Regions from separate parts of the Yersinia intermedia genome, predicted to be linked through region 2. Evidence: predicted binding sites of a transcription regulator. Region 2 holds the regulator's gene; each other region holds the start of a gene.

Region 1 (10,383 bases), 980 kb from region 2:
ACCCTTAAGCCGTTGATCGAACAACAGAATATCCCCGGTATGGCCGTCGCTGTATTTTATGATGGAAAACCACAGTTTTTTAACTATGGCGTAGCGGATATAAAAGCAGATATCCCAGTCACTGAGAATACGCTGTTTGAACTCGGTTCAGTAAGTAAGACCTTTACCGGAATAGCTGGGGAATATGCCATGCAAACCGGCATTATGAACCTTAATGATCCAGTGACGGAATACGCTCCTGAGCTAACAGGCAGTCAGTGGCAAGATGTGAAAATGCTGCATCTGGCGACCTACACTGCGGGGGGGCTACCTCTTCAACTGCCCGATTCGGTTACAGACCAAAAATCATTATGGCAATATTATCAGCAATGGCAGCCACAATGGGCACCTGGAGTGATGCGCAATTACTCCAATGCCAGTATTGGTTTATTCGGGGCGTTGGCGGTAAAAAGAAGCCAATTAACCTTCGAAGACTACATGAAGAAGTATGTGTTCCAGCCCTTAAAACTGACACACACTTTTATCACTGTCCCTGAATCGATGCAGTCAAGCTATGCATGGGGATATAAGGATGGTCAGCCAGTACGCGTCACGTTGGGCATGCTGGGTGAGGAAGCTTATGGGGTAAAAACCACCACGAAAGATATGGTGAGATATATGCAGGCCAATATGGACCCAGACAGCCTACCTACCGAAAACGATAAGTTAAAGAAAGCTATCATCGCGGCTCAGTCTCGCTATTTCCAGGCGGGGGAGATGTTCCAGGGGTTGGGATGGGAAATGTATAACTGGCCTATCAACCCGCAGCGGGTCATCGCCGACAGTGGCAATGATATCGCGTTGAAACCGCGTAAAGTTGAGGAGTTGCTGCCACCACACTCAGCAACACGGGCATCCTGGGTGCATAAGACCGGTGCTACCAATGGCTTTGGGGCTTATATTGTCTTCATCCCAGAGGAAAATATTGGCATCGTGATGTTAGCTAACAAGAATTACCCTAATCCTGTTCGCGTGCAAGCTGCCTATAATATTCTTCAGGCATTGCGTTGAGAATCATGCCGCACTGACCCCATGATAGCCTCTTGATCAGGTATATCTGGTTAAGAGGCTTTATCTCAACTATCGCGTATCTTCAACTGCCAGTAAAAGTCGTTGACGCAACATCCTCGCCAAGAACCTTTATCACCGCCGGACTTTATGGATGAAATTTAACTGAGCGTACAAACTTTATTTTTGCTTCTCAGCCGCCAATGCCTGCGCACAGGCCCAGGCAGAGCTCCAGGCCCATTGAAAGTTATAGCCACCCAACCAGCCAGTGACATCAACGACCTCGCCAATAAAGTACATTCCAGGCACTTTATGGGCCCCCATTGTCTTAGATGAGAGCTCTTGGGTGTCAACACCACCAAGAGTGACCTCAGCAGTACGGTAACCCTCGGTGCCATTGGGTTGCACTCGCCATTGTTGAAGATTGGCGACTAACGCGGCCTGCTGCGGCGCATTTAATTGCTTCAGAGTAACGTCTGGCAGTTGCTCTAAGGTTTGAAGACACTCCACCAGCCGCTTAGGTAACCGCTGAGCCAGAGTATTCTTCAGTGTCTGATTAGGGTGTGCTTTTCGCTCACTGTCGAGAAAATCGTCTAAATCAGTGTCAGGAAGTAAGTTAATGCTCACATACTCACCAGCCTGCCAATAGCTTGAAAGTTGTAAAATTGCCGGGCCAGAAAGCCCACGATGAGTAAACAAAATACTCTCACGGAAGCTAACGCCATTTTCGGCGGTGACCACCGCAGGCACTGAAACACCAGATAATGTTTGCAGGTGTTCCAGCAGCGGTTTGTGCAAGGTAAAGGGGACTAATGCTGCACGAGTCGGGAGGACTTTCAAACCAAACTGCTCCGCCAGCTTATAGCCGAACGGTGAAGCGCCTAGTCCAGGCATAGATAGCCCACCAGAAGCGACAACAAGTGAGTTAGTGCTCACTTTCAAATCATTAATTTGTAATACAAACCCCGTATCGCTTTTTTCAACCGACAAAACATCACTACGCAACCGAATCGTGACCTGCCCCAACTCACACTCTTTCAGTAATAGCTCAACCACCTGCTGAGCAGAGTCATCGCAGAACAACTGCCCTAGCGCCTTCTCATGCCAGGCAATGCCATAGCGATTCATCAGATCGATGAAATCCCATTGGGTATAACGAGCCAAGGCGGATTTACAGAAATGGGGATTGTGTGACAGGTAAGCGGCAGGTTCCGCAAAGAGATTGGTAAAATTACAGCGACCGCCACCAGACATCAGTATTTTGCGCCCAGCCTTTTTGCCGTTATCGACCAGTAACACCCGACATCCTGCTTGCCCGGCCTGAGCGGCACAAAATAGCCCCGCAGCACCTGCACCTATCACTACCACATCAAACTGTTCCACACTGGGCCTCACTGAGTAAAATCATCATCGCTGCAAAATTGCCCGCTTTTGGCTGATTATTATATTATTTAGTGCATTCAACCGACAAATTGGCGGCGGGAGATTGTAAGTCGCCCGCAGGAATATCGCTATAGTAAGAAAATGTCTCATACGGTAAAACTAAGTAACTTGCTGATATAACATACATATGTTGATCAAAAAGACTAATTCGTCTGCGGTCATGTCAAAAAAAGGTCATATTTTCCTTTTCCCCACCCCCCATTGTCACTGATAATGCGCCGCGTTCATGTCCACAAACTGGCGTAACGCTTATGCTACATCTTTTCGCTGGCCTGGATTTCCATACCGGCCTAATGTTAGTTCTTGCTTTGTTGTTCGTGCTGTTTTACGAAGCCATCAATGGTTTTCATGATACAGCCAATGCGGTTGCGACCGTAATCTATACCCGTGCCATGCGTTCACAGGTTGCTGTTGTGATGGCAGGGGTGTTTAACTTCCTCGGCGTGATGCTGGGCGGTTTGAGCGTGGCTTATGCCATCGTTCATTTATTGCCTACTGATCTGCTGTTAAACGTCAGTTCGGCACATGGGTTGGCTATGGTCTTCTCTATGCTGCTGGCGGCGATTATCTGGAATTTGGGCACTTGGTATTTCGGTATCCCAGCTTCCAGCTCTCATACGCTAATTGGTGCAATCATCGGTATTGGTTTAACCAATGCATTAATGACCAGTACATCTGTTGTAGATGCACTGAACGTTCCTAAGATGATTCAAATCTTCCTGTCATTAATCTTATCCCCGATTGTGGGTCTGGTTATTGCCGGGTTGATGGTGTTCCTGTTACGTCGTTACTGGAACGGGTCTAAAAAGCAGCAACGTATTCACCTGACACCCGCTGAACGTGAAAAGAAAGACGGTAAACGTAAACCGCCATTCTGGACCCGTACTGCGCTGATTCTATCGGCTATCGGTGTGAGTTTCTCTCATGGCGCTAACGATGGTCAGAAAGGGATTGGCTTGATCATGCTGGTATTAATCGGCGTGGCTCCGGCTGGGTTTGTCGTGAATATGAGTGCAACCGGTTATGATATTGCCCGCACCCGCGATGCAGTGACCCATCTGCAACAATATTATCAGCAACATGTTGAGGTATTACCTCATGCCGTTGCGCTAAAACCGCTGGTACCTGCACCAGAAACATTACCGAATACACCCGCACAGTTCCATTGTGATAGCTCACGCGCCATGATTGCTATTGATCATGCCCAAACGTTGTTGGCTAACCTGCAAAGCTATGACGACCTGACGGTCGATCAACGCAGCCATATGCGTCGCTTGCTGATGTGTGTTGCCGAAACCGCAGGGACGGTTGCCAAACTGCCTGAAACCAGTGCTCAAGACCGTCGTTTCCTCAATAATCTGCGTACAGATTTGTTGGAAACTGTGGAATATGCGCCGACCTGGATCATCGTTGCCGTCGCTCTGGCCCTCTCTTTGGGTACCATGATTGGCTGGAAACGTGTGGCAGTCACCATCGGTGAGAAAATCGGTAAGAAAGGCATGACTTACGCGCAAGGGGTTTCAGCCCAGATGACTGCGGCGGTTTCCATCGGTATTGCGAGTTATACCGGTATGCCTGTATCGACAACGCAAGTGCTCTCTTCCGCCGTTGCCGGGACCATGTTGGTTGATGGCGGTGGTGTTCAGAGTAAAACCGTGAAGAACATTATGTTGGCTTGGGTATTAACCTTACCAATCTCTATTCTTCTTTCCGGTGGGCTGTACTGGGTGGCACTGAAATTTATTTAAACCCAGCGAAACGTATTACTATCATAGTGCCTTAACGTAGCATGATGATAAGACTGGGCAGTGAACATATTGAACAGTCACGGTAAATAAAAAGGCGGCCTGATTAGGTCGCCTTTTTTAATTGTCTTTCTGCCAAGAATTCATACTAATACCACAACATTAAGCCCACCAGACTGACCACTACCAAGCCACATAATGCGCTGGTCAGTATAAATTGCCCACGTAGTCTCTCACAGCGGCGGATAAATTCTGGATCATGATGATCAAGATAACGTTGGGCAAAAATGTAACCCACTAATCTAATTTGTTTGCTCGGCTGACCGTGAGAGGTAAAAAATCCACCACCATCAACATATTGATACAGCAACGGGTCGCAGCCACGTAATACCACTAACAAAGCACGCAGAGATGAATAATAACGTGCCATATTAATCACACATACCACACACAAAGCCCAAAAAAGCGCGACGGTACTGATCATAATTATCCTCCCAGCGATATCTCGCACATAAGGTCAGTCACCTGAACCTCTGCGCCATCGCTCACTCTAGCCGATACAAACACCCCCAGGGCTTCAAACGCCACCCCCTATCGCCCGCTTTCTGATTCTGGTTCGATGCGTTGTTCACTCGACACAGTATCCGAACGTGTAGGACTCCCTTTATGAGTGTAGGAAATGAAATGGAAAATAGCCTGATAATCTCTAAATTAAGCCTATTTAGACATTTGTTAAGTATCGATTAGCGTTAACTTATATCTAATATTACTCACTGAAAAATGTTCATAAAACACATCAATAGCGATGAAATATTAATCTTTCTTAACTAAATTATATAAATTTGGCCGCCGTTCTTTGTAAGTTATATTTGCATCACAAATATGAAATTCCGTTAATCAGGATGGTTTATCAGCGCTATACTTAAGATAATGATCTGCTTTAAATTTAAGTAACCTAACCGTGTGCCAAGGTAATGAATAGCCGAATCTCATCACTTGTTGATGTAATTGGCGGCAAAATGACATACGGATGCTTTAGTGATCATCATCAAAACAGTGCGTTGTGATCCGTGAAACACTTCAGTTAGGGGTCATAATGGTACTATACAGATACCGTGTTAGCACCCGTTCAACAGGTTGAATGTTTGCTTACCCATTAATTAACATTATGGAAGGAGTTTACTTATGGCTTACAAACACATTCTGATTGCGGTTGACCTATCTCCAGAAAGTAAGGTATTGGTGGAAAAGGCGGTCTCCATGGCCAGACCGTACAATGCCAAAGTTTCCCTGATCCATGTTGATGTTAACTACTCAGATCTCTATACCGGTCTGATCGACGTTAATCTTGGCGATATGCAAAAACGTATCTCTGAAGAAACCCATAATGCATTAACTGAGCTTTCGCAAAATGCAGGCTACCCGATTGAGCAAACCCTGAGTGGTAGCGGCGATTTGGGTCAGGTACTGGTTGATGCTATTAAGAAATATGATATGGACTTGGTATTATGCGGTCATCATCAGGATTTCTGGAGCAAGTTGATGTCTTCAGCACGCCAACTGATCAATACCGTACATGTCGATATGCTTATCGTGCCACTGCGTGATGAAGAAAATGGTGAAGATGATTAAGCTGCCTAAGTGTTATTAGATTAGCATCATCACCTCTGACGCCCGCCTTTAGCGGGCGTTTTTTTATGCTGAATCCCACGCCCACCCTATATTTCCACACATTAGTAACCCTGCTAAGTTTTTGTCAAAAATCCCTTGTAGCATGAATATAAACCAATGATATAGTCGAAGATGCACAACATCGTCTCCTCACTATTTTGGATAATAATAATAGGTCACAAAACACCGTCAGGAGAGTCTTAATTGGTACAAGGAATGATTAGTGATGAATGGTTTAACTTCTCTGGAGTCGTTTTTAGAATCTTTACAACAACGTGATGCCAACCAACCAGAATATCTCCAAGCAGTACGTGAAGTGTTCACGTCACTTTGGCCCTTTCTGGAGCAAAACCCACATTACCGTGAACAAAGTCTACTGGAGCGCTTAGTCGAGCCAGAACGCGTTATTCAATTCCGTGTTGCCTGGACTGATGACCAAGGTAACGTTCAGGTTAACCGCGCCTGGCGCGTTCAGTTTAACTCGTCGATTGGCCCTTATAAGGGCGGAATGCGTTTTCACCCATCAGTAAACTTATCGATTCTTAAGTTCCTTGGTTTTGAACAAACCTTTAAAAATGCCCTGACGACCCTGCCTATGGGCGGTGGTAAAGGCGGTTCTGACTTTAATCCTAAAGGTAAAAGCCAGGCTGAAGTGATGCGCTTTTGTCAGGCACTGATGATGGAACTGTATCGTCATCTCGGCCCGGATACCGATGTTCCTGCGGGTGATATTGGTGTTGGTGGTCGTGAAGTGGCGTTTATGTCCGGCATGATGAAAAAACTGTCGAATAACACCGCGTGTGTCTTCACCGGCAAAGGTCTCTCCTTCGGCGGTAGCCTGATTCGCCCGGAAGCCACCGGTTATGGTTTGGTCTATTTCACCGACGCCATGCTAAAACGCCACGGCTTAGGTTTTGAAGGCCGAAAAGTCTCGGTTTCCGGTGCCGGAAATGTCGCGCAATATACCATTGAAAAAGCCATGGAGCTGGGTGCCAGAGTGATTACCGCTTCTGACTCAGGTGGTACGGTGGTTGATGAAGCAGGCTTTACCCCAGAAAAACTGGCGCATCTGGCTGAGATTAAAAACAAACGTTATGGTCGTATTGAAGACTATGCCCGTGAACGTAATCTGGTCTATTTAGCCGATCAGCAGCCATGGAGTGTACCGGTTGATATCGCACTGCCGTGTGCGACGCAGAACGAACTGGACCTGCCAGCGGCACGTCAACTGATTGCCAACGGCGTTAAAGCCGTTGCCGAAGGCGCTAATATGCCTACGACTATTCAGGCAACTGATGCTTTCCTTGAGGCAGGTGTGCTGTTTGCACCAGGTAAAGCCGCCAATGCCGGTGGTGTTGCCACATCAGGTCTGGAAATGGCGCAGAACGCAGCCCGCCTGAGCTGGAAGGCCGAGAAAGTTGATGTCCGTTTGCATCACATCATGCTCGATATTCATCAATCTTGTGTTGAATACGGCGGCGAAGGTAAGCAAACCCACTATGTACACGGCGCGAATATTGCGGCCTTTGTTAAAGTGGCAGACGCAATGCTGGCCCAAGGTGTGTTGTAAGTAAGACTCTATTCCCATATTCTTTGAGGTAATAATACCTGGAGAATATGGGAAATTTATTTTCATAGATTTTAAAATAATATACCCCGACAGATAATATATAAAATCCCTGGTTGTTTTTAAGAACGTGCTTATTTTAAATATTCCCTATACCAGTAACATCCCTCCGGCACATGAGTCGTTAGCAAAATTATGAGGGATAAGAATGTTCAAGGACGAGACTAAAAATCACATCAGAATTCTGGATACGAATGAAAGAATTAATATTAATTATAAATTAAAAGAGATTGACCTATTAGCGATAACCAGCAGAAATAAATGGGAACATAAAAATAAAAATGGAATAAGTATTGTAACGTATTCGTTTAGCCAAACAATACCAATAGATTACCATCATTATAAGTCGAATGATGGTATTCAGGTTTATTCTCTTAATGCAGCGCAAATTCACCAGGTAAGAACCGCTATGCTCGCCACTTCTGATGTGGCGAATATTAAATTTATTGAGGCTGAAAATGATGTTGTAGCTAACATTCCCATCACGAATGCTTTACTCGAGGGATCTCTTGGCGGTTATGCCTATCGCCCGAATCCTGATAACCTCAGCCCCATATTTATTAATGCGAAAATAGAGGAGAATCTAGCCCCCACGCAATCAAACTATGGTGGTCGGGTATTTATGCATGAATTTGGCCATGCACTAGGCTTGGAGCATACTCATGACTCGATGGGCTTGACACAAAAAACCAGTGTAATGAGCTATTTATCTGAGTTCTACTCAGGAGCAATCTACGGGAATAACTTTGCATCAACCCCACAACTCCATGATATTTTAGCACTTCAATACCTTTACGGAACCAATAATCGTACCCGTATCGGCAATACGACTTATGGTTTCAATTCCAATAGTAATAGGGATTACTTTACTGCAACCCACGCTAGCGACAAGTTGGTATTCTGTGTGTGGGACGCCGGTGGTAACGATACGTTTGATTTTTCGGGTTATCATCAAAATCAAAGAATCACACTGACTAAGCGTGGTTTCTCTGATATTGGCGGCTTGAGAGGCAATGTCTCAATTGCAGATAAAGTCGTGATTGAAAATGCCATCACAGGTAGCGGTGATGATGAAATCAACGGTAACCGATCAAATAACACCCTAAACGGAGGGGATGGTGATGACAGATTATGGGGCCGGGAGGGAAATGATCGGCTATTTGGCGGCCGTGGCAATGATCGGCTATCCGGTGGTAAGGGCGATGACTTCTTATCTGGGGGCGCAGGCAATGACCGGCTCGCCGGCGGGAGTGGCGATGACCGGTTATTCGGCGGGCGTGGCGCTGACCGGATGAAAGGGGGAGAGGGCCGTGATATTTTCCAATACCGTAATAGCAGGGATTCCACCCAAAAATATACCGATACCATCATCGACTTTACATCTGGTGAAGATAAAATTGATTTATCATTCATTATGGCTGGTAACAATATTGATCTGGTCAATCAATTTAGCGCGAATGGTCAAACAGAATTAATGCAGAAATATGATGATGTCGCTAATATTACCTATCTGATGATTGATTTCGATCCAAAAATAAGCAAAGTCGATATGATGATAAAATTCACCGGCAAACATCAATTCACACGCAATGATTTTATTGTCAGCTCACCGCTTATTTCATAACTATTTATCCAGGTAGAATAGATGATTCAGGTGGCTGCAATAACGCGCAGCCGCCTGATTGAAGCCAACATATCCAAAGTCATTGGCATTACAGCAACAGGGCCAACTAACACTGTAATAGCATCAAGGAAGTGGCATATAGAGGTCAAAACGATGGCTTTTAGTGGTGACAGCCGCTTGCGCAGCTATTCCTGCCAACGGTTCGGCATAATCTGGCCGCTTCACCACCACCCGTTTGGTCGCTAACGCACGGGCCGGTGCCAATAAACCATCGGCATCTTCATCCGCACCCACCAGCGATTGGAACACCCGCATCTCCTTTTTAACCAACGCACTTTTCTGCCGGTGCGGGTACATCGGATCGAGGTAAACCACTTCTGGCCGGGGTTCAATATCTGCCAGTGCTATCAGGCTGGAGGCGTGCAACAGCGTCAACCGTTCACGCAGCCACGGGCCAATCTCAGCATCCTGATAACCGCGACACAAACCATCATCGAGCAATGCCGCCACCACTGGATTGCGTTCCAGCATTTGCACCTGGCAACCCAGCGCTGCCAAAACAAACGCATCCCGCCCTAAGCCTGCGGTGGCATCGACCACGCGGGGAAGATAACCCTTTTTGATACCGACGGCTTTGGCTACTGCTTCCCCTCGCCCACCGCCGAACTTGCGGCGATGCGCCAACGTACCGGAGACAAAATCGACATAAATGCCGCCGAGCTTCGGCTCATCCCTCTTGCGCAACTCAAGGCGCTCAGGTGTCAGCACCAGCGCCATAATGGCCTGCTCGTCAGACACCAACCCCCAGCGCTCAGCCAAAATAGACAAGGCGCCGGGGGCGGCGCCTGCTTCGGACAATAAACAGATACTTACCTGTGACACGTTCTAGCCCTTAATACCGTAATGGCGCAGCATAGCATCCAACTGCGGCTCACGGCCACGGAAGCGCTTGAACAGCGTCATAGGCTCTTCAGAACCGCCACGGGACAGAATATTATCGAGGAAGGACTGCCCGGTGGCAGCATTGAAAATCCCCTCTTCTTCGAAACGCGAGAACGCATCTGCCGAGAGCACTTCTGCCCACAAATAGCTGTAGTAACCCGCCGCATAGCCACCAGCAAAGATATGGCTAAAAGCATGTGGGAAACGGCCCCATGTTGGTGACGGTACCACTGCCACCTGCTTTTTCACTTCATACAGGATCGGCAGGATCTGTGCACCAGTCA
Region 2 (10,383 bases):
GGTATTAGGCGGTGGCATGAGCAACGTTGATCGGCTATATACAACCTTGCCTGCGCTCATCAGCCCATGGGTGTTTGGCGGTGAGTGTCAGACCCCGGTGCGCAAAGCCCTTCATGGTGATTCTAGTGGTGTGCGTGGCGCTGCTTGGTTGTGGCCTACCCTTCATCCTTGACACTACAGCGTTGTTAGCGGCTCTCGTGCGCCCGAATCACTTACCTGAGTAAGCTCATCGGGGTTAATGAGCCTCATCCTTGAGGCTCACCCTGCGGGCTAGCATAACTGCTGTACAAATCGGTTCCCGACCGATTTGTAGCTCGTTTGCTGCTAATAACGCTGGGTAATATGCGGTTTTGCTATACCTACTTGACCTGGAAGACGCTGTCTAAGCGGCTAACACCCAGCCCGTTGACTTTCTTCACTTTAATCTGCACCGGAATCCGGTCTTTCATTGCTTCAACATGGCTGATGACACCGATGGTTTTGCCTGACGCATTCAGGCTATCCAGAGCATCCAGTGCAGTATCCAGTGTTTCAGCATCGAGTGTCCCGAAGCCTTCATCAAGAAACAGAGAGTCAATGCTGGTTTTGTGACTGACCAGATCCGACAGCGCCAAGGCGAGAGCTAAACTGACTAAAAAGCTTTCGCCCCCGGACAATGTACGGGTATCACGTATCGCATCCGCCTGCCAGGTATCCACAACTTGTAGCTCCAATGCATCACTGGTTTTGCGCTGTAACAAATAGCGACCATGTAGGCGGCTGAGTTGGTTGTTTGCCAGATAGACTAAATGGTCGAGCGTCAGACCTTGAGCAAATTTACGGAATTTATCCCCCTCTTTGGAACCAATTAAGTGATTGAGATAGCTCCAATCTTCATATTGTTGCTGACTGTGCTCAATTTGCTCAAACAGTGCGTGCTGGTTTCTACGGCGGGCTGTGTCACTTTCTAACTGATTACGTAACTCGCCTTGCCGTAATGTATTGGCCTTGAGTTGTGCCAACAATTGCTCTGATTGTTGTTGCAATACCACCAATTCAGACGCCTTATCGACACCCGCCGGACACTGTTGTAATAGTTGCTCCAGCGCTTCACTGGCATGCTGCTGGCGGATATGGACTTGTTGTTGTCGCTCGCTCAATTGTTGTTTCAATTGCTGCAAACGTTGCCTTTCTTCTTCATCCAGCAGTGCGGCGTTTAAAGCGGTTTCATCCTCGAACTCGCTGGCCACCAGTGCTTGCTGTAATTGAGCTTGGGCTGTATCAGCGCGTTGCTGATGATGCTGATATTGTTGCTCTAAACCAGCCAGTTCCCCCGCTAATCGGTTAAGTTGGGACTGAGTTTGTTGCAGGGCTTCTGCCGCATTTTGTTGTACCAATTCAGCTTGCTGTTGCTGCTGACGCAACATCTGGCGAGCCTCGGCAGTACGGGTATCACCAAACAGTGCCTGACGTTGCTGACGCTGTTGTTGTAATAGGGTTTCAGCTTGTTGGTGCTGTTGGGTGAGTGCCGATAATTGGTCAACACATTCTTGTAAATGGCGACGTTCTTCTTCAATCCGTGTTTCCAGTGTTTTTTGCCCCAGAACCAACAGTTGTTGTTCTTGCTGATCCTGCTGCCAACGCTGGTTTTCCTCTTCCCGCAGAGCCAGCCAACTCTGTTGCTGGTCAGCTTCTGGTGCTGATAACGATAAATCAGCCAGACTATTATGGAAGTCTTGGCGCATCTGCGCTAAATCATCTTGTTGGCGTTGATGCTGCAACTGTAGTTGCTGATGGGCTTGCTGAGTATCTTGCTGGCGCTGAGTGATTAATGCCAGTTGCTGCAAGTGTTTTTGCTGCTGTTGTTCTGCTTGAGCCAGAGTATCTTTGGCTTGCTGATATTGCTGGCTGAGTCGCTCATATTCAGCCAATTTCTGCTGACAGTGTTGTTCTGATTGCTCTTGCTGTTCCAGCCAATTCATTAATGCTGCATGTTCATGTAATGCAAATGTCAACGCCAGCGGTTGTGCCAGTAGCTGCCAGCGCTGCTGATAATCGGCCAATTGCTGGCGGCTGTGCTGTAACTCTTGTTCCAGATGCTGTTGCTGTTGCTGAATACTGTTTTTCTGAGCATTTAACTCTGAGCCTTCAGTGGCGAGCTGTTCAACCAGGCGGCGCAGTTTATCAAGCCGTTCGGCTGTTTCCGACGGTTTTATCGCCTGATACTCGGTGATCGCGGGGTGCTCCACTGCGCCACATAGTGGGCAGGCATCCCCCGGTTGGAGTTTGGCTCTTTCCGCTTCCAGTCTGACTATCTGATTTTCGCGTTCCCACAAGGTTTCCAGATCAGTTTGATGCTGTTTTTGATGTTTATAATGTTGACGCTTTTCTTCTAATTGCAGTTCAAGCTGCTTTAATTGCTGCTGCTGGTTGGCGAATTGTTGTTGCTGTTTATCGTGCAGTATCTGAACTTGTTGTGCTAAAGGCGATAATGTGGCGAGTTGTTGCCGGGCCGATCGCTGTTGTTGCAGCTCGTCCAGTTGTTGGCGCAGTTGTGTTGAGGGCTGCTGCTGCTCAAGTGCTGTTAATTGCTGCTGGATGCTGCCAGCTTGCAAGGTCGCTTGTGCCAACACCACTTGTTGTTGTTTATCCTGCTCATTCAGTGTGGTCGCTTGCTGTTGCAAGCTGCTCAGTAATACTGCTTGCTGCTGTAATTGCTGCTCGTTAGCCACTGACTGCTGGTGCTGTATGTGCAATTGGCGGAACTGTTCGCGCCATAACGGTAGGCACTTTTCCCAGTGTTGATGGTGGGGATATTGCTGTGCATATTCAGCCAATTGTTGCAGGCGCTGATGCGTTTTTAGCAACTGCTGCTCATTTAACTCAAGTTGCTGTCTACCTTGTTGTTCTTTGCCGCGTAATTGCTGCAATTGCGCGGCAAATTGCGCTAATGAGTGCTGCTGTTGCGCGATAAGGTTATCCAGCGGTACCACTTTTTGCTCAATCAGTGTTTCTTGTTCATGCTGCCTGGCCGCCTGTTGTTGGCGCGCGGTATTGGCTTGTTCCAACGCTTGAGCTAAGGGGGTTAGTTGGCTCTGAAGCTGTTGCTGTTGGTGGGTCAGTGCGGTGATACGCAGTTGTGTCTGTTGTACATCCTGTTGGCTGAGTGAGCAGTCACGCAGTAAAGGGCGCAACTTCTCAGCCGGTTCACTACGGGCCAGCCGTTGTAATTCGGGTTGTGCCTGCTGATATTCTTGTTCAATAATTGTTTGTTGTTGCTGATATTCTTGTAGATTCTGTTGCTGTCTCTGCCAGCCGGTTAACCAGTTTATTTGGTTTTGACTCGCTGATTGTGCTGAAACAAGCTGCTTTTCTTGTTGGCTGAGGGCATCGATTTGTTGCGTTAACGCCAGGCGTTGTTCTTCATTGAGCAGTTCAATGCCACTGGCCCGTTGATGTAAGGCATCCACATTGGTCTTGGCCTGTTTATGTTGCTCAAAGACATATTCAGATAGCCGCCCGTAGATATCCGTCCCCGTTAGTTCTTCTAATAATTCGGCACGGTCATTGGCGTCGGCATTGAGAAAAGCCGCGAACTGCCCCTGCGACAACATCATAGATTTAGTGAAGCGGCCAAAATCCAGCCCAGTGATTGCTGCAACCATCTCCAGCTTATCACGCACTTTATCGGCCAGAATTTTACCGCTGTCGCATAGTGCCAGCTCAACTTTAGGGGCTTGCAAATTACCTTCTGGGCTGTTTTTCGCTCGCCGTTGGCTCCAGAATGCGCGATAGCTAATGCCTTTTACTTCAAACTCAACTTCGGCTAGTGACTCCGCTGTGTGGCGTGTCATTAATTCATTTTGGCTGGGTGTGACAGTCAAACGTGGTGTTTGGTGGTATAGCGCAAGGCAAATGGCATCCAGCAGTGTGGTTTTACCTGCGCCTGTCGGGCCGGTGATAGCGAATAAACCGTTGCTGGCAAAAGGCTCGGCGCTGAAATCTATCTTCCATTCCCCTTGCAGAGAATTAATGTTTTTTAGGCGTAAGCTTAAAATCCTCATTCAGGCTGCTCCTGTGTGGCGTCTTGCCCTTGCGTGATGTCATCAACTACTTGATTAAACATTTGACGCATCCGCTGTTGGCGCGGTTCGGCTAAGTCCGGCTCCAGCGCCAGCCTGCGTTCAAACACATCGGTAACAGTCAGCTCATTGAGTGTCTCTTTTTCCTGCCGCTCGATACTGTTGTTCCGTTGTTCTTTACTGCGGCGTAATAGTACGATTTCAACCGGTAGCTCTGCGGTCAGTACCTGAATGCGGCGTTGAATATCAGTTAGATAGTCTTGGGTAGCGACTTCTATATCCAGCCATACCGGTAAGCCGTGATGTTCAGAGAATTTAGCCAGTTGTTGCTCTATTTGCGCCAAATCCCCTTTAATTAATTGCATCGGTTGAAATTGTGGGATGAAGAGTGGAGTAACCGATGCCAGCGCCTGCTGGTGGAATTCCACCAGATAGACGCTTTTATCTTTGCTCAATTCATCAAAACTAAGGGCAATGGGGGAGCCGCTATAACGAATATGCTCAGTTTTAGCCACCTGCTGGGCACGATGAATATGGCCTAAAGCAATGTAATCGGCGGGTGGAAATGCCTGTGCCGGGAAAGCATCCAGTGTACCAATATAAATATCGCGAACCGAGTCTGTCGTGGTGACGCCAACAGTGGTCAGGTGCCCGGTGGCAATAATGGGCAGCGGCAAACCCAATTCGGTACGCAGTTCAACCGCTCGCTGATATAGTGCCTGGTAGTGGCCTGCTATCGCGGCTTGTAATGCCAGTTGTTTTTGCCCACCGGATTCACCCGCCTGGCTGGTGACTAAGTCCCTTGGCCGTAAAAACGGGATCGCGCACAGTAGTGCTCCAGGTTGATGTTGGCGGTCTTTTAGAATAATGATTTGTTGATCGAGATTGCTGCTGGCGCACGAAATAACAGTGGTATTGAGATAAGAGAGCAAACCCCGTGATTCATTCAGTGTTGACACTGAATCGTGATTGCCCCCTAACACGACTAACTGACAGCCTGTAGGTTGGAGTTCTACCACGAAGCGGTTATACAGTTCACGGGCATAACTGGGGGGCGATCCAGTATCAAAGATATCACCTGCTACAATTAGCGCATCTACCTGATTTTCTTCGATCTGATTAATGAGCCAGTGCAGAAATGCCTGATGCTCGGCAGCGCGGCTTTTAGTGAAGAAATGCTGGCCTAAATGCCAGTCAGAGGTATGAATAATGCGCATGAATCTCCCGCACGGCAGGTTAATCAGTCAAAGAGAATGGCGCTGATTATAAACGCTGTCCGTAGGATGTCGCGGCTAAAAAAAAGGTATGAGGAAAATTTCCGAGACGTCTCGCAAACTTGGCTGCTGTGTTTTGCAATTATCATGAAATTTATCACTATGCTTATTGCTTGAAGAAGCGTGATGTTTTTCATAAAAATGTCACAAAACTGACGCATAATGGCTCCCGAAACCAAATAGTGACCACTAACATACTGGCAGGGTTGATGATGGCAAGACGCATACTGGTGGTGGAAGATGAAGCGCCAATCCGTGAGATGGTGTGCTTTGTGTTGGAACAGAATGGTTACCAACCATTAGAAGCCGAAGATTATGACAGCGCAGTAACTCGTCTGTCGGAGCCTTTCCCTGATTTAGTGCTATTGGACTGGATGTTACCTGGCGGCTCGGGTATTCAGTTCATTAAACATATGAAGCGTGAGGCGCTGACCAGAGATATTCCGGTAATGATGTTAACGGCCCGTGGCGAAGAAGAAGACAGGGTTCGCGGTTTGGAAGTGGGTGCAGATGACTATATTACCAAGCCGTTTTCGCCGAAGGAGCTGGTCGCGCGTATTAAAGCCGTGATGCGCCGGATATCGCCGATGGCAGTTGAAGAAGTTATTGAAATGCAAGGGTTAAGCCTTGATCCTTCCTCGCATCGTGTTATGGCCAATGAGCAAGCGCTGGATATGGGGCCGACCGAGTTTAAGTTACTGCACTTCTTTATGACCCACCCGGAACGCGTTTACAGCCGTGAACAGTTGCTTAATTATGTCTGGGGCACTAACGTTTATGTAGAAGATCGTACGGTTGACGTGCACATTCGTCGGCTACGTAAGGCGCTTGAAATTGATGGTCATGACAGAATGGTACAAACTGTCCGGGGAACCGGATACCGTTTCTCAACGCGCTACTGAGTTTTCAGTGCCGGAGAATTCGTTGTGTTAGAACGCTTATCATGGAAAACGCTGGCTCTTGAGCTGGCTCTTTTTTGTCTGCCTGCATTATTGCTGGGTGCCTTTATTGGCTATCTTCCGTGGTTATTGCTGGTTTCTGCTGTCGCGGCGCTGGTTTGGAATTTCTATAATCAACTTAAGCTATCTCACTGGCTGTGGTTAGACCGCAGTATGACGCCACCTGCGGGTCGTTGGAGCTGGGAACCGCTGTTTTATGGTTTGTACCAAATGCAGTTGCGAAATCGTCGGCGTCGGCGCGAACTGGCACTGCTCATCAAACGTTTTCGCAGTGGTGCCGAATCATTACCTGATGCAGTTGTTATCACCACAATTGATGGCAATATCTTCTGGTGTAACGGTTTAGCCCAACAATTACTGGGGTTCCGTTGGCCGGAGGATAACGGTCAGCATATCCTCAATTTATTGCGCTACCCGGAATTCAGTCAATATCTGCAACAGCAAGAGTTCTCCCGCCCGTTGACCCTGCAACTGAATAATGGTTATTACGTGGAGTTCCGTGTGATGCCTTATTCCGAAGGGCAATTACTGATGGTGGCCCGTGATGTTACTCAGATGCGCCAGTTGGAAGGTGCAAGGCGTAATTTCTTTGCCAACGTCAGTCACGAATTGCGTACCCCATTGACGGTGTTGCAAGGTTATCTGGAAATGATGCATGACCAAGAGCTGGCAGGGCCATTACGGGATAAAGCATTGGGGACCATGCAAGAGCAGACGAAGCGAATGGATGGGTTGGTAAAACAACTTTTGACGCTATCACGTATTGAAGCCGCACCCAATGTTGATATGAATGAGCGGGTAGATATTCCATTGATGCTGAAAGTGTTACAGCATGAAGTTCAGGCGCTCAGTAACGGACGACATGAGATTACCTTCCGGGTTAACGACCAATTAAAGGTATTTGGCAACGAAGACCAATTGCGCAGCGCGGTATCAAATCTGGTTTATAACGCCGTCAATCACACGCCTGCTGGTACCAAGATTGAGGTGTGTTGGCAGCAAACTGCGCAAGGCGCACAATTTCAGGTCAGTGACAATGGGCCGGGAATTGGCCCTGAACATGTTCCACGGTTAACGGAGCGTTTCTATCGGGTGGATAAGGCCCGATCACGGCAAACGGGGGGCAGTGGGCTAGGGCTGGCAATTGTGAAACATGCATTGAGTCATCACGATGCACGTTTAGATGTCATGAGCGAGGTAGGTCTGGGAACGCGATTTATCTTTACCTTGCCGAATCGATTGATTGTTCCCGCCGTTTTAGCCGAGAATGCAGTCAAATCCTAAAAACTGCATGGATACCAAGCTGATGAAATGGGCAAAACTGGTGCTGTTGCACGCCATGCTATGGTTTAGCCATGCCGTTTTAGCGCAGTCTGAAGCGGTACTTTCACCTCCAACTGGCGTTTTGCCAATGGCTTCCGTACCTGTCCCCAATACCTTATCAGGCAATCTTTCCAGTGTGGGTTCTGACACCTTAGCCAATCTGATGTCCTTGTGGGCTGATGATTTTAATCATCATTATCCTGGGGTTAATTTGCAAATTCAGGCAGCAGGTTCCTCTACTGCTCCTGTGGCATTAGCTGCTGGTGCCGCCCAACTTGGCCCGATGAGTCGGCCAATGAAAGCGGGCGAAATCAACGCATTTATTCAGCGTTATGGCTATCCGCCATTGGCAATCCCCGTGGCTGTCGATGCATTGGTGGTGTTTGTTCACCAGGATAACCCACTGAATAAACTGACCTTGCCGCAGCTTGATGCTATTTTCTCGCAAAATCGCCGATGTGGGGAGCTACATCAGATTCAGCGTTTTGGTGAGTTGGGGTTGGAAGGGGAGTGGGCAACGCGCACTCTACAACGTTATAGCCGGAATTCAGCCTCAGGAACCTATGGTTACTTTAAACATAAGGTGTTGTGTGATGGTGATTTTATAAATAATGTCAATGAGTTGCCAGGTTCAGCCTCGGTGGCACAGGCGGTGGCCGGCTCATTGAATGGCATTGGTTATGCCAGTATTGGTTTTCGTAACAGTGGTGTTAAGCCGTTGTCACTGGCGGCTGTGGGGCAGGATTTTGTGATGCCAACACCTGAGAATGTTAGAGATGGTCGCTATCCTTTATCACGTTATCTGTATATTTATATCAATAAGGCACCGGGCCAACCGCTGGAGCCATTGACTGCGGCGTTCCTTGAACGGGTTTTATCACCTGAGGGGCAAAAGAGGGTCACCCATGACGGCTATCTCCCCCTGCCGCCCGAGATACTGATTCAAACCCGAAAAGCGTTAGGTTTTACTGATTGAGGTGTTTCAGTCGTCGTTTTTTGCCTATGTAATCTTGCATCATTTCTGTGCGTAAAATGATCAACCTCTCCTGAGTATTCGTCACCAGATTGGCGGTAAATTGTTAACGACTGGCTACAAATAATACAAATCATATGGCGTGTATTTCTTAAAACATGGCATGATTAACTGGTTTGATAACATTATCTGGATGATGACTCTGCTTTTATGATCCCGACTTGCCTTTCTCCGCTATAAACGGTCTACTTAGCGCCGTTGTTGGCCTATTCCACCTGCAAATAACTTCAAAAACACTGCATACTGACGAAATAGATTGCTTATTAACCGCCGGAGTTTGCGTTTATCAGAGCTTTGTATCGTTTCGATCACGTAGGAAAGACCACAACTTAAGACTTTATCTTTTGGTCATTTAACTAGGCAACGCACATCACTATGAGTCATCGTTTATCGTCTAAAGATATTATGGCATTAGGTTTTATGACCTTCGCCTTATTCGTTGGAGCTGGCAACATCATCTTCCCGCCGATGGTTGGTTTACAATCGGGTGAACATGTATGGTGGGCTGCTCTTGGCTTCCTGATCACCGCTGTTGGTTTACCGGTAATTACCGTTATCGCATTGGCTCGGGTGGGTGGGGGGATTGATGCCCTGAGTACCCCAATTGGCCGCAGTGCTGGCCTGGTACTGGCTACGGTTTGTTATCTGGCTGTCGGCCCACTGTTTGCCACGCCACGAACTGCAACAGTTTCCTTCGAAGTGGGTATCGCCCCTTTGACTGGCGATGGTCCGTTGCCGCTGTTTATCTATAGTGTGGTTTATTTCGCGCTGGTGATTGGCATTTCCCTGTATCCGGGGCGCTTGTTAGACACAGTCGGTCATATTCTGGCACCACTGAAAATTCTGGCACTCGCTATCTTGGGAATTGCCGCACTGATTTGGCCTGCTGGGCCGCTGATTCCAGCAACCGATGCCTATCAGAACGTGCCGTTCTCCTCTGGTTTCGTTAATGGTTATCTGACCATGGATACCTTGGGTGCTTTGGTCTTTGGTATCGTTATCGTCAATGCGGCTCGTTCGCGTGGCGTGGTTTCCGCAGGTCTGTTGACGCGTTATACCATTTGGGCGGGGTTGATTGCGGGTGTCGGTTTGACGCTTGTTTACTTGAGCTTGTTTAAACTCGGCTCCGGCAGTGGCAGCCTGACGCCAGATGCGCAAAATGGCGCAGTCGTGTTGCATGCTTATGTTCAGCATACCTTTGGTGGTTTGGGCAGTTTGTTCCTGGCCGCATTGATTTTCATCGCCTGTATGGTGACCGCGGTGGGCCTAACATGTGCCTGCGCTGAATTCTTTGCTCAGTACCTGCCGCTGTCTTATCGGGCGCTGGTATTTATCCTCGGTATCTTCTCAATGATGGTATCGAATCTGGGCTTAAGTCACCTGATTCAGATTTCCATTCCGGTACTGACAGCAATATATCCGCCATGTATCGTGCTGGTTTTGATGAGCTTTACTTTGCGCTGGTGGCATCATGCCTCACGTATCGTGGCACCGGTCATGCTGGTTAGCTTGTTGTTCGGTATCCTTGATGCGGTGAAGGCGTCTACGTTCGCGCACTTCCTGCCTGAATGGACCCAACATCTGCCATTGGCTGAACAAGGTCTGGCGTGGTTATCGCCTTCCCTGCTGGTATTCGTCGTCGTAGGGTTGTACGATCGCCTCTGCTGTCGCCAGGCAGTTGCTGCTAAGCAATAACGGCACAGTTATAGGATTTTTTTAGCCACGGCTCATCC
Region 3 (10,383 bases), 1.2 Mb from region 2:
TAGCGCCTCGGTATTCTCAATAGTGATGTACTTACCTTTCACACTCAGAATATCGCTTTTCTGAAAACGGCCTAGCAAACGGCTAATGGTTTCAACTGTCAGACCTAAATAGTTGCCAATGTCACCACGGGTCATCGTCAGGCGGAACTCACGTGGAGAGAAACCACGCTGAGCAAAACGACGAGACAGATTATAGATGAAGGCGGCCAGGCGCTCTTCTGCATTCTTCTTCGACAGTAGCAAAATCATGTCTTGATCACCTTTGATCTCACCACTCATCAGGCGCATCATCTGCTGGCGCAGGTTTGGCATTTTTCCTGATAAATCATCCAGTGTATCAAATGGTATTTCACAAACCATGGAGGTTTCCAGAGCTTGTGCGAAACTCGGATGTTGTAAATTACTGATAGCGTCAAAACCGACCAAGTCGCCCGCCAGATGGAAACCGGTGATTTGCTCATCACCCTCTTCAGTAATGGTGTAACTTTTAATGGTCCCGGAACGGATGGCATACAGGGATTTGAGCTCATCACCTGCTTTAAACAGCGCCTGTCCTTTCTGAATAGGTTTTTTCCTTTCAATGATATTGTCGAGCTGATCCAGCTCGTTTTCATTTAAGGTAAAAGGAATACAGAGCTGGCTGATACTGCAATCCTGACAGTGAATTGCACAACCACCAGACTGGATACGTCGGATTACGCGTTTTTCCGGGATCATAGGGTATTCCCATTAATATTGATATGCGTCAATTTTAACATCTTTTCTTGCGTCTGATAAGAGCAAGAATAGTTAGCGTGCTAAAAGATAGCCCTCATGTATTAATAACCAGCGTTTTCGCTCCACTCCACCGGCATATCCGGTCAGTGCACCTTGTTGTCCAATAACGCGATGGCAGGGGACAACAATAGATATTGGGTTCAGTCCATTCGCCATCCCCACAGCCCGCGACGCGGTAGGGCGGTTGATTCGTTTTGCTAACTCACCATAGGTAATCGTTTCACCACAAGGGATTTTACGCAGTTCTTGCCAGACTTGACGCTGAAAATCAGTCCCAGCAGTTTTAACGGGTAAATTATCAATAATGCTCAGATCACCCGCAAAATAGCGTTGCATGGTGTCACTCAGCCCACCAGGATTATTTTTTTCAACCAATGTAAATGCATCCGCGCCATAATGGTTGCGTAGCAACTTCATCAGACGCGCGTAATGGTCGGTCCAATCAATGGCACGTAGCCGGTTTTCTTCGTCTGCAATCAGTAACAGTTCACCTTGTGGGGTTGCCATCCGATCAATAAAAAACGTTTCCATAAGTCTCCGCTATGTTGCTGCCGTTGGCTGTAAACAGTTCCGCCGATAATTATTGCATGGAATATGACATCAAAAGATACCTATTGAGGCGATAATCGCATAACCCAGAAAATTTAGGTATAAATTCGGGGTGGGCGAGCCAGAGATTAGCGGCTACGATGATAGCTTATTGATTACGAAAGCTCTTGATTGTGAGTATTAACTGTTGTGACGACTGATACTTACGATAACCACTTCATGCCAGGGACTAAATTCATGTCAAATATCGCCTTGTATCCTTTATTACGTGATGACGACCCTCCTTCGGCCGCTATCGAGCGCCCACACAGCCAATCACCATTTATCTTATTGGCTGACCATGCGGGTCAACGTATACCGAGTCAACTCGGTGATTTGGGGTTAGCTCCAGGAGAAATTGACCGCCATATTGGTTGGGATATTGGCTCATTGGCAACGGCACGGTTACTTAGCCAATATCTGGATGCGACCTTGATCCATCAGCAGTATTCGCGATTGGTGATTGATTGTAACCGGACACCGGGAATTGCCAGTTCTATCCCTGAAATTTCGGAACATACGCGGATCCCGCGCAATATTGGTGTCACCGTAGCAGAAGCTGAAGCGCGCCGAGGTGAGGTATTCCAGCCGTATCATGATTTGATTACCCAAACCTTAAATCAACGCCGTGATAACGGTCAGATCAGTGTAATCATCTCCATGCACAGTTTTACACCGTCATTTAAAAACATCGCGCGCCCTTGGCAAATTGGTACTTTGTTTCATCGTAATCCTGAATTTGCCTTGCAACTGGTTTCGTTTTTACAGCAAGAAGGCGACCTGCACGTCGGGATTAACGAACCTTATGCCATGACGGATGCAACTGATTTCACGTTACCCTTCCACGCAGAACAGCGGCAATTACCTTATGTGGGCATCGAGATTCGTCAGGATCTTATTACGCATCAAGCGGGGCAGGCGCTATGGGCAAGCCGCCTGGCGCGACTGTTGCCGCAGGTATTAGAAACATTGAATTATTCAAAGTAAGTTGTGATGGCATCTATTTGCATGAAAACTATGTGCTCTGCACCAATTATCAATGCAGCTTCATGACCTACAACTATTAATTAGTTATTATCAACATAATCATCATTTTTTATTCACTGATAATATTAAGGTTGATAATTACGTGGAATCAAAACCTGCGCGCATTCTGATCAGTGCCTGTTTAATGGGGGAACCGGTGCGTTATAACGGCAGTGCCCTGTCTGTTAGCGATGAAATTATTCAACGCTGGCAGGATGAGGGGAGACTGGTCCTTGTTTGCCCTGAATTATCTGCAGGTATGCCGGTACCGCGTCCGCCAGCCGAAATCCAGCAAGGTAACGGCGAGGCAGTGTTGCAAGGGCAGGCGCGGGTGATGGAGCAGTGGGGTAATGATGTTAGCCGGGAGTTTCTGCAAGGGGCTTATCAGGCGCTGGAGTTGGCGCAAAAGCACTGTTGCACAGTGGCAATTTTGACCGAAGGGAGTCCCTCTTGCGGTAGCAGTCGCATCTATGATGGTCATTTTAGCGGCACCCAGCGCACGGGGCAGGGAGTCACTACTGCGTTATTACGCCGACATGGAATAACCGTTTTCAGCCATCATCAACTTGATCAAGCAGATGATTTTTTGCGAAGCTCTTCACAAATCAAGGTTGAAAATTAACCGAATGTCATAAAATCTCGATATACTGTATGAATGTACAGTTGTGGCGTAAGATCGTATTTTTGGTCACTTCATCTTTCTTGAAACCATAAAGTCGAGGTAGCGATATGACATTTAAGATTGTAGAAAAGCAACCGCAGCAATTAATCAGTATTCGGGTCGTCGGCCCTTATCATGAGACTATCCCGCAAGGCTTTAACCAACTTTCTTCACTCTATGCCCAGCACCAAATCCCTGGAAAAGAGTGGTTAGCTCTTTACTGGGACAATCCAGAAACCAATCCTCCTGCGGAGTTACGGGCTGACGTCTCCTTGTCTGTCGCAGACGATTATGTATTGCCCGTAGAACTCAGTGATCAACTACAACTGCAAGTGATTCCCGGCGGTTTGTATGCGGTGTATCACACTAGAGTAACGGATGATGATTACGCGAAAGCCTGGAGCGAATTGTATAACCAGCATCTGCCACAAAGTGGTTATCGCCCAGCAGAAGGTGCGTGCTATGAGGTTTACCTTAATGACGGCATGACTGATGGCTACTTTGATATCGATATCTATCAGTCGGTGGAAAAAGCACAATAATAGGTGGCGGCCGTGCTGGTTGGCGCGGCTGCCTACCTTGGCAACACTGATTCACCGTCCCTGCGTATTATCACTTTATTGTGCTGGCAAGAAATAATTGGCTTAACCAGTCACTGAAAATACGCACTCGTGGGGAAAGCTGGCGGTTATGGGGATACAGGAAAGAGACTGGCATCGGCGGCGGTGCATATTTCGGCAGTATCTCAATCAACGTGCCAGCGGTTAAGTCAGACTCGATATGATAACGAGGCACTTGGATAATACCTAATCCAAGGCGGGCGGCGGCTACAAAGCTTTCAGCGCCACTGACTGACAGAACAGTCGGTAATTTTACTTGCTGAGTTTTAGTGTGTGAATACGCGGTTGATGGCGGATATGACTTTTCGATTGTCACCTCGGCGCTAGGCGTTTCGTTAGTTCGCCATATTTTATTGGTATTAAATGGGGTGTCAGTACCAAATTCCAATGGCATTAAGCTGCCGGTTGCGCTAGAACGAAAACCCACCATTTGGTGCCCCGATAACTGGTCCAACTCAAGGGGGATACCCTGTCGTTGTAAGTATTGCGGTGCAGCACAGGTGACTTGTGGTAACAGCGCTACTCGGCGGGCGACCATATCGCTGTCTTGTAAATTGCCTACACGTAGCACCCCGTCAATACCTTCTCGAATAAGGTCGACCAAGCGGTCACCTTCACTGATAAATAGCTCAATATCAGGGTATTGCTCAATAAAATTAGGTAGTTGTGGTAAGACAAAATGGCGGGCTAACGTGCCTTGTACATCAATTCGTAGCAAGCCACGAGGCTTGGCATTGGCAAAAGCCATTTCAGCATCTTCAATATCAGCAATAATGCGTAAACAGCGCTGGTAGTAAGCTTCACCATCCAATGTAGGGCTAACATGTCGGGTAGTTCGCTGCAATAAACGCACATTTAAACGCTTTTCGAGCTGTTTTATGGCATCGGTCACTGTAGATCGCGGTAGATTTAAATCTTGGGCGGTTTGGGTAAAACTGCGCTGTTCCGCTACCCTGATAAATACTCGCATTGCATCAATTCTGTCCACTTTATTGTTCGCTTTATTCGGATAGTATAAACGAATAATAGATGATTATCCGAAATGGTAAAAGTGGCATTCTCTGTTTGCGGGCTGTTGAATATAACCTGCATCCACTGGATGAATAGCGATCAATACATCATCGCAAACGATAACTACACGTTTAGGAGAATATCATGGTGAATACAACGGGGCAGGTTGCCATTGTAACAGGGGCATCAAGGGGTATTGGCGCAGCCATTGCTGAACGTTTGGCACAGGAAGGTTATACCGTCCTAATCAATTATGCGCGGAGTGACATTGAGGCCGAAACACTGGTGCGCAAAATTCAACAAGCTGGCGGAAATGCAGTGAGTGCGAAGGGGGATATCAGTGATGCTACCGCGGTAGCACAGTTATTTTCTCAAGCAGAAGCTGCGTTTGGCGGGGTTGATGTCTTGGTTAACAATGCTGGAATTTTATCTCTCAGCGCTATTGCTGACAGTGATGATGAACACTTTGACCGCCAGATTGCTATTAATCTGAAAGGGAGCTTTAACGGGATGCGTGAGGCGGCAAAACGGTTGAAAGACGGTGGCCGCATCGTAAACTTTTCAACCAGTGTCGTCGGGCTGAAACTGGAAAAATACGGTGTTTATGCTGCAACCAAAGCCGCGGTTGAAACCATGACTGCAATTCTGGCGAAAGAGTTGCGGGGGCGTAATATCACCGTTAATGCTGTTGCTCCTGGGCCGACGGCAACCTCTCTCTTCCTTGATGGTAAATCACCCGAATTAATTGAAAGAATGGCGAAAATGGCACCACTAGAAAGATTAGGAACACCGGAGGATATAGCAGCCGCCGTAGCTTTTCTGGTTGGCAAAGATGGTGGCTGGATTAATGGTCAAGTTTTACGCGCCAATGGTGGCCTGATTTAGCCCAAAGGCGATCGCGTGGAAACGTCGGGGAGCACCTGCATCGGCAGAAATAATAATTAATCGCGCTTGTCATAAAAGCGTCATTCACCTGTTCTAGTATCCGTTGTAACCAATCAATACAAATTGTATTACTGTTTTACAACAAGGAATTATACCGATGCAAAACCGCGTATCCACTTTGTCCGGCATAGCGTTATCCACCCTGATACTCACCAGCTCATGGTTTACACCGAATGCTATCGCCGCCGCCACTGGTCTCTATGACCGTAGCGCCCAAGGTGATATCACTCAATTTGGTGGGGCACGGCGTTTGACTAATGATCAGACACAGGCTCTTCGTGACTCGCTGTCCAACAAAACAGTAAAAAATGTCATTTTACTGATTGGCGATGGTATGGGGGACTCAGAAATCACCTCAGCACGTAACTATGCCATGGGAGCCGGTGGTTTCTTTAAAGGAATTGATGCTTTGCCACTGACAGGGCAATACACGCACTATTCATTAGATAAGAAAACACAAAAACCGGATTACGTGACTGATTCAGCAGCCTCCGCAACAGCCTGGTCTTCAGGTGTAAAAACGTATAATGGCGCACTGGGTGTTGATGTGTTCGGAAAAGATCACGTCACCTTGTTGGAATTGGCGAAAAAAGCCGGTAAAGCAACAGGTAACGTCTCAACGGCTGAACTACAAGATGCCACTCCTGCGGCACAGTTTGCTCATGTTACTGGGCGAAAATGCTATGGGCCAGAGGAAACCAGCGAGAAATGTGGCAGCAATGCGCTGGAAAATGGTGGGCGCGGATCCATTACCGAGCAAATGATTACTGGGCGGGCGGATGTCACATTGGGTGGTGGCGCTAAATCATTTAGCCAGGTGGCTAAAGCTGGTGAATGGAAAGACAGATCTCTGCGTGAACAAGCCCTGGCGCGAGGCTATGTTATTGTCGAAAACCTTGATGATCTGAATGCAATAAAGCAGGCTGACCAACAAAAACCGCTATTAGGGTTATTTAGCCCAGGTAACATGCCAGTACGTTGGCAGGGGCCGAAAGCGTCTTATCATGGCAATTTGGATAAGCCGCCAGTAGTCTGTGAAAATAATGCCGAGCGTACTAAAGATATTCCGACCTTGGCAGTGATGACCGAAAAAGCGATTGATTTACTGAAAAATAACGAAAAAGGCTTCTTCTTACAGGTTGAAGGCGCATCCATTGATAAACAAGATCATGCGGCGAACCCTTGTGGTCAGTTCGGTGAAACTGTCGATTTGGATGAGGCAGTACAAAAAGCACTCGATTTTGCTCGAGCAGACGGTAATACCTTGGTTATTGTGACAGCAGACCACGCGCATTCCAGTCAAATTATTGAAGCAGATGCTAAAGCGCCAGGTTTAACACAAGCGTTAACCACGAAAGATGGTGCTGTTATGGCTATAAGCTACGGCAACTCTGAAGATGATTCTCAGGGGCACACTGGCTCGCAATTGCGTATAGCAGCTTACGGACCACATGCGGCAAATGTGGTTGGTCTAACAGACCAAACTGATTTGTTCTTTACCATGCGTGATGCGATGGCGATTAAATAAGTTAAGGTTTGCTACGACACACTTGTTACACCACAATTTACTGAATAATCCCGGTGCCGTGATGGCCGGGATTTTTAGTTTCTGCTCCCCTCGCGATTATTTCCCTTCTTCAAATATGACTGATTCACATTATCACTGCTTACCAATTGTTATAATAATAACATTTATTGATCGTAATAAACTGCCTGTTTCAAGCGCGGCACACTTTCATTGCTGAGATCTTTGTCACACACATAACATTTGTCACCTGATAATGTTATTGCAATAACATTGAGTGGTAAAAATTAGAATAAAGGAGTTAATAATGGATATTGCTGTGATTGGTTCCAACATGGTTGATTTGATCACTTATATTGATGAAATGCCGCAAATCGGGGAAACGTTAGAAGCGCCAAACTTTGAAATTGGTTGTGGGGGGAAGGGGGCAAATCAAGCTGTTGCCGCAGCTAAGTTAGGTGCCAATGTGATGATGGTTACTCGGGTCGGTGATGATCTTTTTGCCGAAAATACCATAAGAAATCTGCAAAAAGCGGGGGTTGATACTCAATACGTAAAATCTGTTGCGGGGTCCTCGAGCGGTGTGGCCCCGATTTTCGTAGATAAATCATCACAAAACCGAATTCTGATTATCAAGGGTGCTAACAATCATTTACTACCTGCTGATGTAGAAGCTGCTGCTGATGCTCTCAAAGCTTGCCAATTGATTATTCTGCAACTCGAAATCCCGCTGGAAACTGTCTATGCCGCCATCGACTTTGCCCGCCAGCACCAGATTAAAGTCATTCTTAATCCAGCGCCCGCATCTAAAGCTCTGGATATCGGTTATGCATGTCAGTGCGAGTTTTTTATGCCGAATGAAACTGAATTGGCGATTCTGACTGGGATGCCGGTTGATAGTTTGGATAACATTTACCGTGCGGGGCGCAGCTTATTGGATAAAGGCTTACATAACCTGATTATTACGTTGGGGCATCGCGGCTCATTATGGATGCACGGTGAGCACATTGATCATGTACCGCCGGTTAGCGTACATGCCATTGACACCAGCGGCGCAGGTGATGCTTTCATTGGCTGTTTTGCTCATGAATATGTCCAGCACGGTAATATATTAAAAGCGATGAAAATGGCTTCTGCTTTTGCAGCCTATAGTGTCACCGGAAAAGGAACTCAACGTTCTTATCCTGATGCGCCGCAATTTATTGATTTTTTAAAGACCCTACACCAAGGAAAATAAAATGCGTATTAATACCGTTCAACTGCCAGATGGCTATTTAAATAAAACACCATTATTCCAATTTATTTTGCTTTCCTGCTTATTCCCGCTTTGGGGATGTGCAGCCAGTCTGAATGATATTTTAATTACTCAATTCAAAAGCGTATTTGCGCTTAGTGATTTTGCCAGCGCATTAGTACAAAGCGCCTTTTACGGCGGTTATTTTCTGATTGCTATTCCAGCCTCTTTGGTTATCAAAAAAAGTAGCTACAAAGTTGCTATATTAATCGGGTTAACACTTTATATTGTCGGATGTATGTTGTTTTATCCAGCATCTCATATGGCAACATATACTATGTTTCTGGCCGCTATTTTTGCCATTGCCATTGCCATTGGTTTAAGTTTTCTTGAAACTGCGGCTAACACATACAGCTCCATGATCGGTCATAAAGACTATGCTACTTTACGGCTTAATATCAGCCAAACTTTCTACCCGATCGGCGCATTGATGGGGATAGTCCTCGGCAAGTACCTGGTGTTTCAGGAAGGTGATAGTTTACACAATCAAATGGCCTCGATGACACCAGAGCAGATTCATGCTTTTCGTCTTACGATGTTAGAACATACATTGGAGCCTTATAAGTATCTGATTTTTGTTCTGCTGCTGGTGATGCTGTTATTTGTTATTACTCGTTACCCTCATTGCAAACCACAAGGTGATAGCGGTAAAAAAGTAGTTTCACCGTCATTAAAAGAAACCTTGAAATATTTGGCAGGGAACAGTCGTTTTAAAAAAGGAATTGCGGCGCAGTTCCTCTATGTGGGTATGCAAGTCGCAGTATGGTCTTTTACGATCCGTCTGGCCTTAAACCTGGGCGCATCTAATGAGCGAGATGCATCGAACTTCATGATTTACAGTTTTATTTGCTTCTTTATTGGTAAGTTTGTGGCCAACTTCCTGATGACACGATTTAAAGCTGAAAAAGTGTTAATTGCCTATTCTATTTTAGGCGCACTAACGCTTTTTTATGTCGTAACCGTGCCCAATTTTACTGCGGTATATGCAGCGGTATTTGTCAGCGTCTTATTTGGACCATGCTGGGCGACTATCTATGCTGGCACCCTGGATACAGTGGACAACAAATATACCGAAGTGGCTGGGGCCATTATTGTGATGTCGATAGTAGGGGCCGCAGTGGTTCCGGCATTACAAGGGTTTGTGTCTGATCATCTTGGATCAATGCAACATGCTTTCGTTGTCTCATTATTGTGCTTTGCCTATGTTGGTTTCTATTTTTGGGGTGAACTGCGCAATAAACAACGGACAAGTGCGGCAACATTGGCAAATAATGAGTCCTAATTGAACCGGGAGAAACAATAAATGACCGCCAAAATAACGCTAATCCGTGAACAGTTTAGTCGTCAAGAGCAAGAAATTTACAGCAGCAGTGATTTTACTGTCATCAGTTTTAAATATGCCTCGGGTATTGAAGCGCTGAAAATTGTTAACTCCCGTGGGTATGTGACCGTTTTACCTTATTACGGCCAAATGATTTGGGATGCGGAATTTGATGGGCACAACCTGAAAATGGAGAACATGTTTTCTCAGCCTAAGCGTGGCGAAAACATTGTCGATACCTACGGTTGTTTTGCTTTCCACTCAGGTTTACGCCGTAATGGTTGCCCATCACCTGAGGACGACCATGTATTACACGGTGAAATGCCTTGTGCTGAAATGGACCACGCTTGGCTCCTTATTGATGGTGAGACACTTGCCGTCACAGGCAGTGTGGAGTATGTAAAAGGGTTTGGTGATCATTATTGCGCGCAACCGCTGGTCAGGCTCAGGGCCGCTAGTGCACAGTTCGATATTGAGATGAATGTGACTAACTTATCCAGTATGCCGATGCCTTTGCAGTATATGTGCCATATGAATTACACCTATATCCCTGGAGCCACTTTCCGTCAAAACTTGCCAGGGTCCGCGCTGAAATTGCGTGAGACAGTACCGGCG

Evidence for each region. The regulator PhoB, encoded in region 2, activates phosphate uptake and scavenging genes when phosphate is short. The targets are predictions, from matches to a motif close to CTGTCATAAAACTGNCNNAT.
Region 1: pitA (inorganic phosphate transporter PitA) is a predicted target of PhoB. The motif match lies at 2,651-2,670, and genes of this name have one in related genera.
Region 3: phoA (alkaline phosphatase) is a predicted target of PhoB. The motif match lies at 5,635-5,654, and genes of this name have one in related genera.

Annotation. Positions count from the first base shown of each region.
Region 1 covers NZ_LR134116.1:4,490,908-4,501,290, forward strand. The annotation lists gene ampC (class C beta-lactamase) at 1-1,050, shown strand, start outside; gene EL015_RS20595 (BaiN/RdsA family NAD(P)/FAD-dependent oxidoreductase) at 1,228-2,430, opposite strand; gene pitA (inorganic phosphate transporter PitA) at 2,742-4,238, shown strand; gene uspB (universal stress protein UspB) at 4,384-4,719, opposite strand; gene uspA (universal stress protein UspA) at 5,421-5,867, shown strand; gene gdhA (NADP-specific glutamate dehydrogenase) at 6,133-7,476, shown strand; gene EL015_RS20620 (M10 family metallopeptidase C-terminal domain-containing protein) at 7,682-9,157, shown strand; gene rsmJ (16S rRNA (guanine(1516)-N(2))-methyltransferase RsmJ) at 9,281-10,039, opposite strand; gene prlC (oligopeptidase A) at 10,043-10,383, opposite strand, start outside.
Region 2 covers NZ_LR134116.1:3,510,203-3,520,585, reverse strand. The annotation lists gene mak (fructokinase) at 1-172, shown strand, start outside; gene EL015_RS16210 (AAA family ATPase) at 360-4,043, opposite strand; gene sbcD (exonuclease subunit SbcD) at 4,040-5,278, opposite strand; gene phoB (phosphate response regulator transcription factor PhoB) at 5,548-6,237, shown strand; gene phoR (phosphate regulon sensor histidine kinase PhoR) at 6,262-7,578, shown strand; gene EL015_RS16190 (PstS family phosphate ABC transporter substrate-binding protein) at 7,601-8,593, shown strand; gene brnQ (branched-chain amino acid transport system II carrier protein) at 9,026-10,345, shown strand.
Region 3 covers NZ_LR134116.1:2,293,618-2,304,000, forward strand. The annotation lists gene EL015_RS10485 (FNR family transcription factor) at 1-717, opposite strand, end outside; gene ogt (methylated-DNA--[protein]-cysteine S-methyltransferase) at 790-1,308, opposite strand; gene EL015_RS10495 (N-formylglutamate amidohydrolase) at 1,564-2,352, shown strand; gene EL015_RS10500 (2-thiouracil desulfurase family protein) at 2,495-3,013, shown strand; gene sbmC (DNA gyrase inhibitor SbmC) at 3,121-3,594, shown strand; gene EL015_RS10510 (LysR family transcriptional regulator) at 3,665-4,660, opposite strand; gene EL015_RS10515 (SDR family oxidoreductase) at 4,828-5,568, shown strand; gene phoA (alkaline phosphatase) at 5,726-7,156, shown strand; gene rbsK (ribokinase) at 7,461-8,390, shown strand; gene fucP (L-fucose:H+ symporter permease) at 8,392-9,729, shown strand; gene EL015_RS10535 (aldose 1-epimerase family protein) at 9,751-10,383, shown strand, end outside.